Regions from separate parts of the Kutzneria chonburiensis genome, predicted to be linked through region 1. Evidence: riboswitches for the same ligand, from Rfam matches in the RefSeq annotation. Region 1 holds a riboswitch; the other holds the start of a gene.

Region 1 (5,386 bases):
AACACGTATCTGATGCTGGTGTTCGTGGCGCTGGCGGCGGACGCCGTCGTCGGCCTGCCGGTCATCGGCCTGCCGTTCTGACGGACGCACAAAAGGGCCATTCCGTTCACGGAATGGCCCTTTCGCGTGTCAGAGCGTGATGGACGGCGTGGTGAGTGACACGTCCGTGGCGCTCACGACCAGGTGGGCCGGGCCGTGGCGAAGTCCGTTGATGGTGAACCGGCCGTGCACATCGCTGCGGGTGCACAGGCGCTGGTCGTCGGTGCGCAGCTCGACGTCGTGGCTGCCGGGCGGGGAGAGCCGGCCGTCCATGCGCACCGTTCCGTCCCGGTTGACGCCGACGCTGAGGCTGATGGTCAGCTCGTCGCTGTCGAAGGTGATGCGGCCGAGGTCGTCGGAACCGGTGCGCTGCCGGCACACCGCGACCGACGGCGGGCCCAGTCTCAGGCCGTGCAGCGCGACCGCGCAGCGCACCCGCTCGACCAGGTCGGCCGGCGGCGGGTCGGCCGCCGACCACAGGTCGCGAACGGCGGCCAGGATGCGCAGGTCCAGCTCGTCGATCGGGTCGTCAGGGCGCGGGGTCATCCCCACTCTCCTTCCGGGTCGGCGATCAGCAGTTCCCGTAACTTCGCCAGGCACCGGCCGCGGGTCGGGCCGATGCTGCCGCGCGGCATACCCAGCCGGTTCGCGACCAGGCCGTAGTCCGGGCGGGGCGTGAAGGCGACCACCCGCAACAGCTGTTGGCAGCGGGTGGACAGCTGGTCGACGGCCCTCCACAGCCGTCGCCGTTCGTCGGTGGCCATGGCCCGCTCGTCCGGGCCGTCGGCCGCGTCCAGCAGGTCGGCGAACGCCTCGTCGCTGGCCACGATCTCCTGCCGGTGCGCGTCCTTGGCCCGCCACGCCTCCCGTTTCGTGGCGGTCACCAGCCAGGCCGTCAGCGCGGCCGGGGTGTGGATGTCGGCCAGCGAGCGCAGCAGGTTCAGCCAGGTCGTCTGCACCACGTCGGCGCAGTTGGCGGCGTCGAGTCCCTGGGCCCTGGCCACGTGCCAGAGCAGCGGCGTGAGCTCGACGATGAGCTGGTCCATGCCGCCGCGCGGGTCGGCGCGGGCGGCTTCGAGCAGGTCGGCGATCTGTTCGTAGCGATTGTTGGGGTCCCCGTTGCCGGAGTCCCCGCTGGTGTCCCCGTCACCCATGTCGGTCGGTGGCCTGCCCGGTCCGTGCCGCGGGTGTCCCACCATCCACCCCCTCCTCTCGTCCTTCAATCAGGGACGGCCGGGCCGGGTGGGGATACCTGGCGGTAGGTCACGAACAGGTAACGCGGCGGGCCCGTTAGGCTCGCGGACCATGCGCACTGCCGGCCTCGCGGCCCTGATCCTCGCCACCCTGCTCTCGGCGGCCGCCTGCGGCGGCTCCTCCACCGCCGGGTCCCAGACCACGTCCACCGGGCCGACCAAGACGTGCACCGCGGACGACATCCAGGTCAGCGGCGCGTTCGGCGCCAAGCCGACGATCACCCTGCCGACCACCTGCCTGCCGCCGAAGCAGCAGCTGAGCAAGGACCTCACGCCCGGCACCGGCGCCGAGGTCAAGGTCGGCGACTCCGTCGCCACCTACTACGACCTGATCACGTGGTCGGACAAGCAGGAGGTGGACTCCTCCTGGGCCCACCAGCCGTTCCAGCCGTTCCCGGTACAGCCGGTCGGGCAGGCGCCGGTCATCCAGGGCTGGAACGACGGCCTGGTCGGCATGAAGCAGGGCGGCCGGCGGCTGCTGATCATCCCGCCCGACAAGGGCTACGGCCCCGACGGCAACTCCGGCATCAAGGGCAACGAGACCCTGGTGTTCGTCGTCGACGCCGTCACGGTGACGTCGGCCTCCTGAGCTGGGAGAACGGCACCTGCGGTCCGGTCGGTTCCGGCCGGACCGTATGGTGCGCTCGTGACCGGAGACGATGAGGAGGCCGAGTTCGTCGCGGACTCGGTGGCCGAGCAGATGTACACCGTGTGCCACCAGTGCGGTGGCATCGGCGAGGTGCCCATCCCGGTGCTCGCGGTGCTGGGCGGCGTCGGCCGCACCGCCACCGCCAACCGCACGTGCCACGTGTGCGACACCAACGGCCGGCTGACCGGCATGGTGCCGCCGATCTGACGGTTGTCCACAGCCCCCGAGTTGTCCACAGGCGGCGGGTTTGCAAGATCAACTTGGGGTCGGGGCGGGTAGAATGGTGCTGGGGCGGCCACCCCAGGGAGGGCGGGGGTTTAGGATCACTCAGCGTCGCGACTGGCGTGTTGGGGTGGAATCGACCACCGGGGAGCGACTGGAAACGGTGGCGTCGCGCGCCTGGGTGTCAGCTGCCACAACCGACATGGGAGTTTGACGATGCATCAGCCCGCACTCAACGCCCTCACCGCGGCCGATCCCGAACTGGCCGGACTGGTCGAGTCCGAGGCCAAGCGGCAGCACGACAAGATCCGCCTGATCGCCTCCGAGAACTATGTCTCCACCGCCGTGCTCGAGGCCACCGGCACGGTGCTGACCAACAAGTACTCCGAGGGCTACGCCGGCAAGCGCTACTACGAGGGCCAGCAGTTCATCGACCCGATCGAGCAGCTGGCCGTGCAGCGGGCCAAGGACGTGTTCGGCGTCGAGCACGCCAACGTGCAGCCGTACTCGGGCTCGCCGGCCAACCTGGCCATCTACCTGGCCTTCCTCAAGCCGGGCGAGACCGTGATGGGCATGGGCCTGCCCTCGGGCGGCCACCTGACCCACGGCTGGACGGTGTCGGCCACCGGCAAGTGGTTCAACGCGGTCCGCTACGGCGTGACCAAGGAGACCGGCCGCGTCGACATGGACGAGGTGCGCGACCTGGCCCTGGCCGAGCGGCCGAAGGTGATCTTCTGCGGCGGCACGGCCATCCCGCGCACCATCGACTTCCCGGCCTTCGCCGAGATCGCCCGTGAGGTCGGGGCGGTGCTGGCGGCCGACATCGCGCACATCGCCGGCCTGATCGCCGGCGGCGCGCACCCGTCGCCGGTCGGCCACGCCAACGTGATCTCCACGACCACGCACAAGACGCTGCGCGGCCCCCGTGGCGCGATGCTGATGTCCGACGCCGAGCACGCCTCCGCGCTGGACAAGGCGGTCTTCCCGGGTCTGCAGGGCGGTCCGCACAACCACACCACGGCGGGTATCGCGGTGGCGCTGAAGGAAGCCGGCACCGACGACTTCCGGACGTACGCGCACACCATCGTGGCCAACGCCAAGGCGCTGGCCGAGGCGCTGGTGGAGCGGGGCTTCGACCTGGTCTCCGGCGGCACCGACAACCACCTGCTGCTGATCGACCTGACGTCCAAGAACGTGGCCGGCAAGCCGGCGGCCAAGGCGCTGGACCGGGCCGGCATCGAGCTGAACTACAACACGGTGCCGTTCGACCCGCGCAAGCCGTTCGACCCGTCCGGAATCCGCCTCGGCACGGCCGCGATCACCACCCGCGGCCTCGGCGTCGAGCAGATGCCGCAGCTGGCCACGTGGATCGACCGGGTCGTGACGGCCGCGGCCGAGGGCGACGAGTCCGTGGTCGACGCCACCGCGGCCGAGATCTCGGAGCTGCTGGCCGGCTACCCGATGCCGGGCTGGGCCTGACCACATGTCCGGGGAGTCTCTCGGCTACGCCGTGGTCGAGGGCTCGCTGGAGCGCATCACCTACGCCAACGAGGAGACCGGGTACACCGTCGCCAAGGTCGACACCGGCCGCGGCGGCGGTGACCTGCTGACCGTCGTCGGAGCACTGCTGGGCGCGCAGCCGGGGGAGAGCCTGCGGCTGCGCGGCCGGTGGGGCAGCCATCCCCAGTACGGCAAGCAGTTCCTCGTCGACTCGTACAGCACGGTGCTGCCGGCGACCGTGCAGGGCATCCGGCGCTATCTGGGTTCCGGGCTGGTCAAAGGCATCGGGCCGCGGATCGCCGACCGGATCGTGGAGCATTTCGGGCTGACCGCGTTGGACGTCATCGAGACCGACGTCGGCCGGCTGATCGAGGTGCCGGGGCTGGGACCCAAACGCACCAAGCTGATCGCCGGCGCGTGGGAGGAACAGAAGGCCATCAAGGAGGTCATGCTGTTCCTCCAGGGCGTCGGCGTGTCGACCTCGCTGGGCGTGCGGATCTACAAGACCTACCGGGACGACTCGATCCGGGTGGTCAAGGAGGAGCCGTACAAGCTGGCCGCGGATGTGTGGGGCATCGGCTTCAAGACCGCGGACGTGCTGGCCAAGGCCGTCGGCATTCCGCACGACAGTCCGCAGCGGGTCAAGGCCGGCATCCAGTTCACGCTGTCGCAGGCCTCCGATGACGGCAACTGCTTTCTGCCGCAGGATGAGTTGATCGCCAAGGCGGTGGAGATCCTGGAGGTCTCCAGCGTGTTGGTGGGGGACTGCCTGCGGGAGCTGGTTGTTGAGGAAGGGGTCGTCCGGGAGGAGATCTTCGAGGGCGACCCGGCGGCGATCTACCTGGTTCCCTTTCACCGAGCCGAAATCTCACTGGCTAATCAACTTACTCGGCTGTTGCGGTCCGATGTGGACAGACTTGACGCCTTCGCTTCGGTGGACTGGGGCAAGGCGCTGGACTGGCTGCGGCGGTCGACCGGCACGACGCTGGCCCCGGAGCAGGAGCTGGCCGTTCGGTTGGCGTTGACGGAAAAGGTCGCCGTGCTGACCGGGGGACCGGGCTGCGGCAAGAGTTTCACCGTGCGTTCCATCGTGATGCTGGCGAAAGCCAAGGGGGCCAAGGTGTTGCTGGCCGCGCCGACCGGACGGGCGGCCAAGCGGCTGGCCGAGCTGACCGGCGTGGACGCGGCGACCGTGCACCGGATGCTGGAGCTCAGGCCCGGTGGTGACGCCGCGTACGACCGTGATCGGCCGCTGGACGTCGATCTGCTGGTCGTCGACGAAGTGTCGATGCTGGACCTGTTGCTGGCCAACAAGTTGCTCAAAGCCGTGCCGCCCGGCGCGCATGTGCTGCTGGTCGGCGACGTTGATCAGCTGCCCAGCGTCGGGGCCGGCGAGGTGCTGCGGGACCTGTTGGCGGCCGAGCCCGTGCCGCGGGTCCGGCTGACCCAGATCTTCCGGCAGGCCCAGCAGTCCGGTGTCGTCACCAACGCGCACCTGATCAACTCCGGCCGTCAGCCCGTGACCGACGGCCTGCCCGACTTCTTCCTGTTCGCCGAGGACGACACCGAGACCGTCGCGTCGCTGACCGTCGACGTCGTCGCCAACCGCATCCCGCGCAAGTTCGGCCTCGACCCTCGCCGTGACGTTCAGGTCCTTGCCCCCATGCACCGCGGTCCCGCCGGCGCCGGGGCGTTGAACACCTTGCTCCAGGAGGCTTTGACC
Region 2 (5,386 bases), 680 kb from region 1:
CTTGGACCGTCCGGACCACGAACGGGTGCGCTTCCCGCTCAACCCGCCCCGGCCGAGAGGTCCGCTCGTCACGTTCGGCGCGCGGGCCGCCCTGGTGCACCCGGCGACCGGCTACAGCGTGGCCACCGCGCTGACACTCGCGCCAAAAGTTGCGCATGCAATAGCCGAGACACCGACCCGGGTTCGTGACACGATCTGGTCGCCCAAGGCCAGAATGACGCACGGATTGCGACGACGGGGCCTGTCGGCATTGCTCCACCTGCCATCGACCCGCGTTCCCGAGTTTTTTGAGCTGTTTTTCCGGTTGCCCGCGGAAAAGCAACGGATCTACCTCACAGAACGTGAGAATTTCACCGGTACGGCGGCTGCGATGCTGGCGTTGTTCCGGTCAGCTCCACCCCGGTTACGCAGCGCGATTGCATTTGCCGCAACAACTCGATGAACACACAGTGAAGCCACTCGGCAATTTCACCTCGGACACGCCAGGATCGGACCGTGACCGGGTTGCTGGAGGATGTGCGCTTCGCGTTCCAGCCATTGTTCAACCTGCACACGGGTGGCGTCATCGCGATCGAAGCGCTCGCGAGGCCCGCCTCTCGTTCCGTCTACGAGCTGCTCCGCGACGCCGCGCGCGCCGGTGAGCTGCTGGAGACGGACGTTGCGCTGGCCGCCGCCGCGGTACGGGCCGCCGCCGAGCACAACAACATCGTGCCGCTGCACGTCAACGTGCTGGCCGCGACCGTGTCCAAGGCGGCCGAGTCGATCGGCCCGCTGCTGGACGCGATGCGGGAGACCGGCCGCGCGCCGGACACGCTGTGGCTGGAGGTCGGCACGCCCTTCTCCCGGCTGCGCCGGGAGAACCTGCGCAACGGCCTTGACCTGCTCCGCAGCAGCGGCTTCCACATCGCGCTGGACGGCGTCGGCGACGGCGACGTGCCGCTGTCGCTGTACACCGAGCTGACCCCCGAGATGATCAAGCTGGACCGGCGGATCGTGGCCGGCCTGCCCACCGACGCCGGCAAGGCCGCCCTGGTGCAGGCCCTGACCGTGCTGGCCGAGCACAACGGGGCGCAGCTGGTCGCCGAGGGCGTGGAGAACGAGCTCCAGCTGGCCGCCGTGCGGCGGCTGGGCTTCGGCCTGGCCCAGGGCAACCTGCTGGCCATGGCCGGCCGCCGGCCCAACGTGGAGATCACCATCGCGGCGGCGCTGACCAAGCTGCCGGAGGCCGAGCTGACCGGCCCGGTGCGCCGGGCGAGCGGTCCTCGGGTGACGGATTTCCTGCACCCCGCGACCATGCTGCCGGTGTCCGCGACGGCCGAGGAGGTCCGGTCCATCCTGGCCAACCAGGGCGCGGTCGGCGGCGTGGTGCTGGTCGACGAGAACAACCGGCCGCACTTCACCGTGGACCGCAACCGGTTCCTGCTGGCCGTCACCGGCCCGTACGGGCACGCGCTGCACGCCAAGCGGGAGGCCGCCCGGCTGGCCGACCGGCCGTACATCCTGCCCAGCGACGCCACCGCGCTGGACCTGCTGGACCTGCTGGCCAAGGCCGAACGGCAGCGGATGAACGACGAGGTCGTCATCGTCGACTCGCACGACCGCTGCCTCGGCGTCGTGCACAGCTCGGACGTGGTGCGGGGCATCGCCGAGATGAAGGTGGAGCAGGCCGCGTCGCTCAACCCGCTGACCCGGCTGCCCGGCAGCGACGCGCTGGCCCGCGAGGTGGACCGGCGCATCGCCACCCGGGAGATCTTCGCCGTGGGCTGGCTGGACGTGGACGGCTTCAAGCAGGTCAACGACTCGGCCGGGTTCGCGGCCGGCGACGACCTGATCCGGGCGATCGGCCGGGCCCTGGCCGACGCCGCCGCGGTGCTGCCGACCGTGCAGGTCGGACACGTCGGCGGCGACGACTTCGTGTTCGTCGCCGGCCTTGACGACCTGGTGCCGCTGTCCTCGGGCCAGCTCGACACCGGGCACACGGCCGGCGGCATGGCCATCTCGATGTCCTTGGCCACGTTGGTGTGTTCACCCGGCAGTGTGAGCGATTATCGCGAGGTGTCACGCCTGCTGGCGCCGTTGAAGAAGCACGCCAAGGCGCTGCGCGGGGACAGCTGGGTGCTGGGCCGGCCGGGTTCGGAGCGGATGGACGTGCTGCGCGGCGGCAACGCCGCGCCCGCGGTGCCGCCGGCGCGGCGCGGCACCGTCAGCGCCTGAATGCGTGCATGCGTCACGCCGCCGCCAAGCGGGTTAGTACTCCCCACAGCCCGGTGAAGTGCTGCCACCATCGTGAAGCTCGGACCACACCAACGCCGGACGCGCGCCTTGGTTGGTCACTCATAGCATTGCCTCGGTGACGGAACGCGACTATGTCCAGTCGGCGGCGGGAGCTTCGGTGCACACCATTGACGGAATCGAGCGGCAGCACCAGGGGAAAACGGGCCGGTTGGCCGTGCCCGCACCCAGATCGGGAGGCGGCCGGACGGGACTGACGGTCGGCGTCGAGGAGGAGTTCCTGCTGGTCGACTACCGCACCCGGCGGGTGTCGCCGCGAGCACCCCTCGTGCTCGCCGCGGCGGCCGGCCGGCTGCCCGGGCTGCAACCGGAGATCACTCAGTTCCAGGTCGAGACGGCCACCCCGATCTGCCACACGATGGCCGAGGTACGGGCGAATCTTGTTGACAGCAGGGAAAAGCTGGCCGGGACCGCGCGCCGGCAGGGATTGCGGCTGGCCGCCACCGGCACCCCCGTGCTGGGCCGGGCCGCGCCGCCGCCGCTGACCGACAGCGCCCGCTACCACCAGATGGCCGCCGAGTTCGGCGCCGTCACCGACGGGCTGTCCATCTGCGGATGTCATGTGCACGTCGGCATTCCCGGGCCGGAGGAAGGTATTCGGGCCAGCAACTACCTGCGGCCGTGGCTGCCGGTTCTGCTGGCGTTGAGCGCGAATTCCCCGTTCTGGGAGGGCCGCGACACCGGCTACGCCAGCTGGCGCTACCTGGTGTGGGCGCGGTGGCCGACGGCCGGCCCGCCGCCGGTGTTCGAGTCGGCCGAGCAGTACGAGCACGCCGTCCGGTCGCTGATGCAGGTCGGCGCGGCCATGGACCGGGCCATGGCCTACTGGGACATCCGTCTGTCGCAACAACATCCGACCATCGAGCTGCGGGTGTGCGACGTCGCCGCGACGGCCGACGAGGCGGTGCTGATCGCCGCGCTGACCCGAGCGATGGTCGCGACCGCCCTGGAGGACACCCGGCCGCCGTTGGGCATGCCGCAGCACCTGCTGCGGGCGGCCGGCTGGCGGGCCGCCCGCGACGGGCTCGACGGCAGCTGCGTCAACCCGGTCACCGGGCACACCCTGCCCACGCCCGTGCTGGTCCGGCAGCTGATCGGCCGGGTACGGCCGGCGCTGGAGGAGGCCGGCGACCTCGAACTCGTGCTGGATCTGCTGGAGTCGTTGGTGGCCAAGGGCTGTGGGGCCGCGCGGCAGCGACGCGCGTTCGGCCGCAACGGCAAGCTCACCGACGTGGTGGACCTGCTGACCGCGCAGACCGCCGGGGCCGACGACCTGGTGTGAGCCTCACTCGCCGGTCGTGCCGTCGGCGAACTCCCTGAGCACGTCCAGATGTCCCACGTGGCGCGCGGTCTCCTGCACCACGTGCGTCAGCAGCCAGCGCACGGTCTTGTCCTCGTCCTTGGTGGACCGGTCGCCGGCCGCCTTGTCCGCCAAGGCCCGCTCGGAGAGCGCCCACTGCTCCTGATACTCGGCGACCACGGATTCCGGCGTGTCCTGTTCGGACAGTCGGAAGTCGATGTCGCGATCGGGGCTCTCCCAGCGGTTGGGCAGGTCGAGGCCGCCGCCGACGATGCCCAGCCAGTAGCGCTCGACCGAGGTCAGGTGGCGGATCACGCCCATGGCGCTGAACACCGGCGAGGCCGGGAACGGCGCGGCCGCCGCGGCCGCCCGGTCGAGGCCGGCCAGCTTGTTCACGGCCGTGATGCGCAGGAAGGTCAGGAACTCGGTGAGCAGGGTCAGCTCGTCGGCGGCGTTCGTCTCGGGCCAGCGCCGCGGCAGTTCGCTCGAACTCATGTTCGATAAGGTATCATTCGGGGAGGTCGTGACTGGCGAGGGTGGGCTACCACCGGGGAGCGGCCGGATGTAGATGCGAGCGTCGACCGCCTGGGCGTCTCCGTCAGCCGAGAAGCTGAGGAGGCAGCGATGGAGTTCCGCTACGGCATCAACCCGCAGCAGGCCGCCGAGTACGACGGCGCGGCGGTCCGGATACTGAACGGGCAGCCCTCGTACATCAACATGCTGGACGCGCTCAACGCCTGGCAGCTGGTGCGGGAGGCCTCCCGGGCGCTCGGCCGGACCGTGGCCGCCTCGTTCAAGCACGTCTCCCCGGCCGGCGCCGCGCTGTCCGGGCCGATCGACCCGGTGACCGCCGACCTGTACGGCATGGACGACGTCGGCCCGGTGGCCAGCGCCTACCTGCGGGCCCGCGACGCCGACCCCAAGTCCTCCTTCGGCGACTTCGCCGCCGTGTCCGCGCCGGTCGACGCCGAGCTGGCGGCGCTGCTCAGCACCGTGGTGTGCGACGGGATCGTGGCCCCCGGCTTCGAGCCCGGCACCGTGGCGACGCTGAGCGCCAAGAAGGGCGGCCGCTTCCTCGTCGTCGAGGCCGACCCCGATTTCGAGCCGCCGCAACGGGAAACCCGCGAGGTGTTCGGCATGCGGCTGACCCAGGACCGCGATCCCCTGCCGCTGACCCGGGATCTGCTCGGTGACGGTCTGCCGTCCACCGCCGTCGACGACCTGCTGCTGGGCATGGCCGTGCTGCGCTACACGCAGTCCAACTCCGTCTGCTACGTGAAAGACGGTGCCACGCTGGGCATCGGGGCCGGTCAGCAGTCCCGTGTGGACTGCACCCGGTTGGCCGGCGGCAAGGTCGACATCTGGTGGCTGCGGCGGCATCCGGCGGTGCGAGTGCTGCTCGACGTCGCGCCCGGCACCCGTCGGCAGGATCTGGTCAACGAGCAGATCCGCTACATCGAGGAGGACCTCACCGCCGTCGAGCGGGCCGAGTGGATGGAGCGGCTGACCGGCGTCTCCTTCGTCTCCGACGGCTACCTCCCGTTCCGCGACAACGTGGACCACGCTGCCCGGCACGGGGTCAGTTACATCGCCGAGCCCGGCGGGTCCATCCGCTCCGACGACGTGGCGCAGGCCTGCCGCAAGCACGGGATCACGCTGGTGCGTACGGGATTGCGGCTGTTCCACCACTGACAAGGTGAGGAAGGGTCGAATCCTTCCCGGGTCACCCGGGAAATCCTCCCGGCCCTACCGGGGGCTCGCCCCGATGACGGCCCGGCGCGCCCCCGCATAGCT

Evidence for each region. A riboswitch is a leader RNA that binds a small molecule or an ion and turns the genes downstream of it on or off. The one in region 1 is predicted to bind ZMP and ZTP.
Region 2: it holds a riboswitch for ZMP and ZTP, as region 1 does, so the genes downstream of both, M3Q35_RS05210 (5-aminoimidazole-4-carboxamide ribonucleotide transformylase) here and glyA (serine hydroxymethyltransferase) in region 1, are expected to answer to the same signal.

Annotation. Positions count from the first base shown of each region.
Region 1 covers NZ_CP097263.1:418,156-423,541, forward strand. Annotated here, with positions in the region: gene M3Q35_RS02105 (heme o synthase) at 1-81, shown strand, start outside; gene M3Q35_RS02110 (hypothetical protein) at 130-585, opposite strand; gene M3Q35_RS02115 (RNA polymerase sigma factor) at 582-1,238, opposite strand; gene M3Q35_RS02120 (FKBP-type peptidyl-prolyl cis-trans isomerase) at 1,345-1,881, shown strand; gene M3Q35_RS02125 (hypothetical protein) at 1,939-2,148, shown strand; ZMP/ZTP riboswitch at 2,267-2,353, shown strand; gene glyA (serine hydroxymethyltransferase) at 2,380-3,642, shown strand; gene recD2 (SF1B family DNA helicase RecD2) at 3,647-5,386, shown strand, end outside.
Region 2 covers NZ_CP097263.1:1,097,950-1,103,335, reverse strand. Annotated here, with positions in the region: gene M3Q35_RS05230 (lycopene cyclase family protein) at 1-442, shown strand, start outside; gene M3Q35_RS05225 (GGDEF domain-containing protein) at 496-2,214, shown strand; gene M3Q35_RS05220 (carboxylate-amine ligase) at 2,351-3,574, shown strand; gene M3Q35_RS05215 (mycothiol transferase) at 3,578-4,087, opposite strand; ZMP/ZTP riboswitch at 4,106-4,190, shown strand; gene M3Q35_RS05210 (5-aminoimidazole-4-carboxamide ribonucleotide transformylase) at 4,217-5,284, shown strand.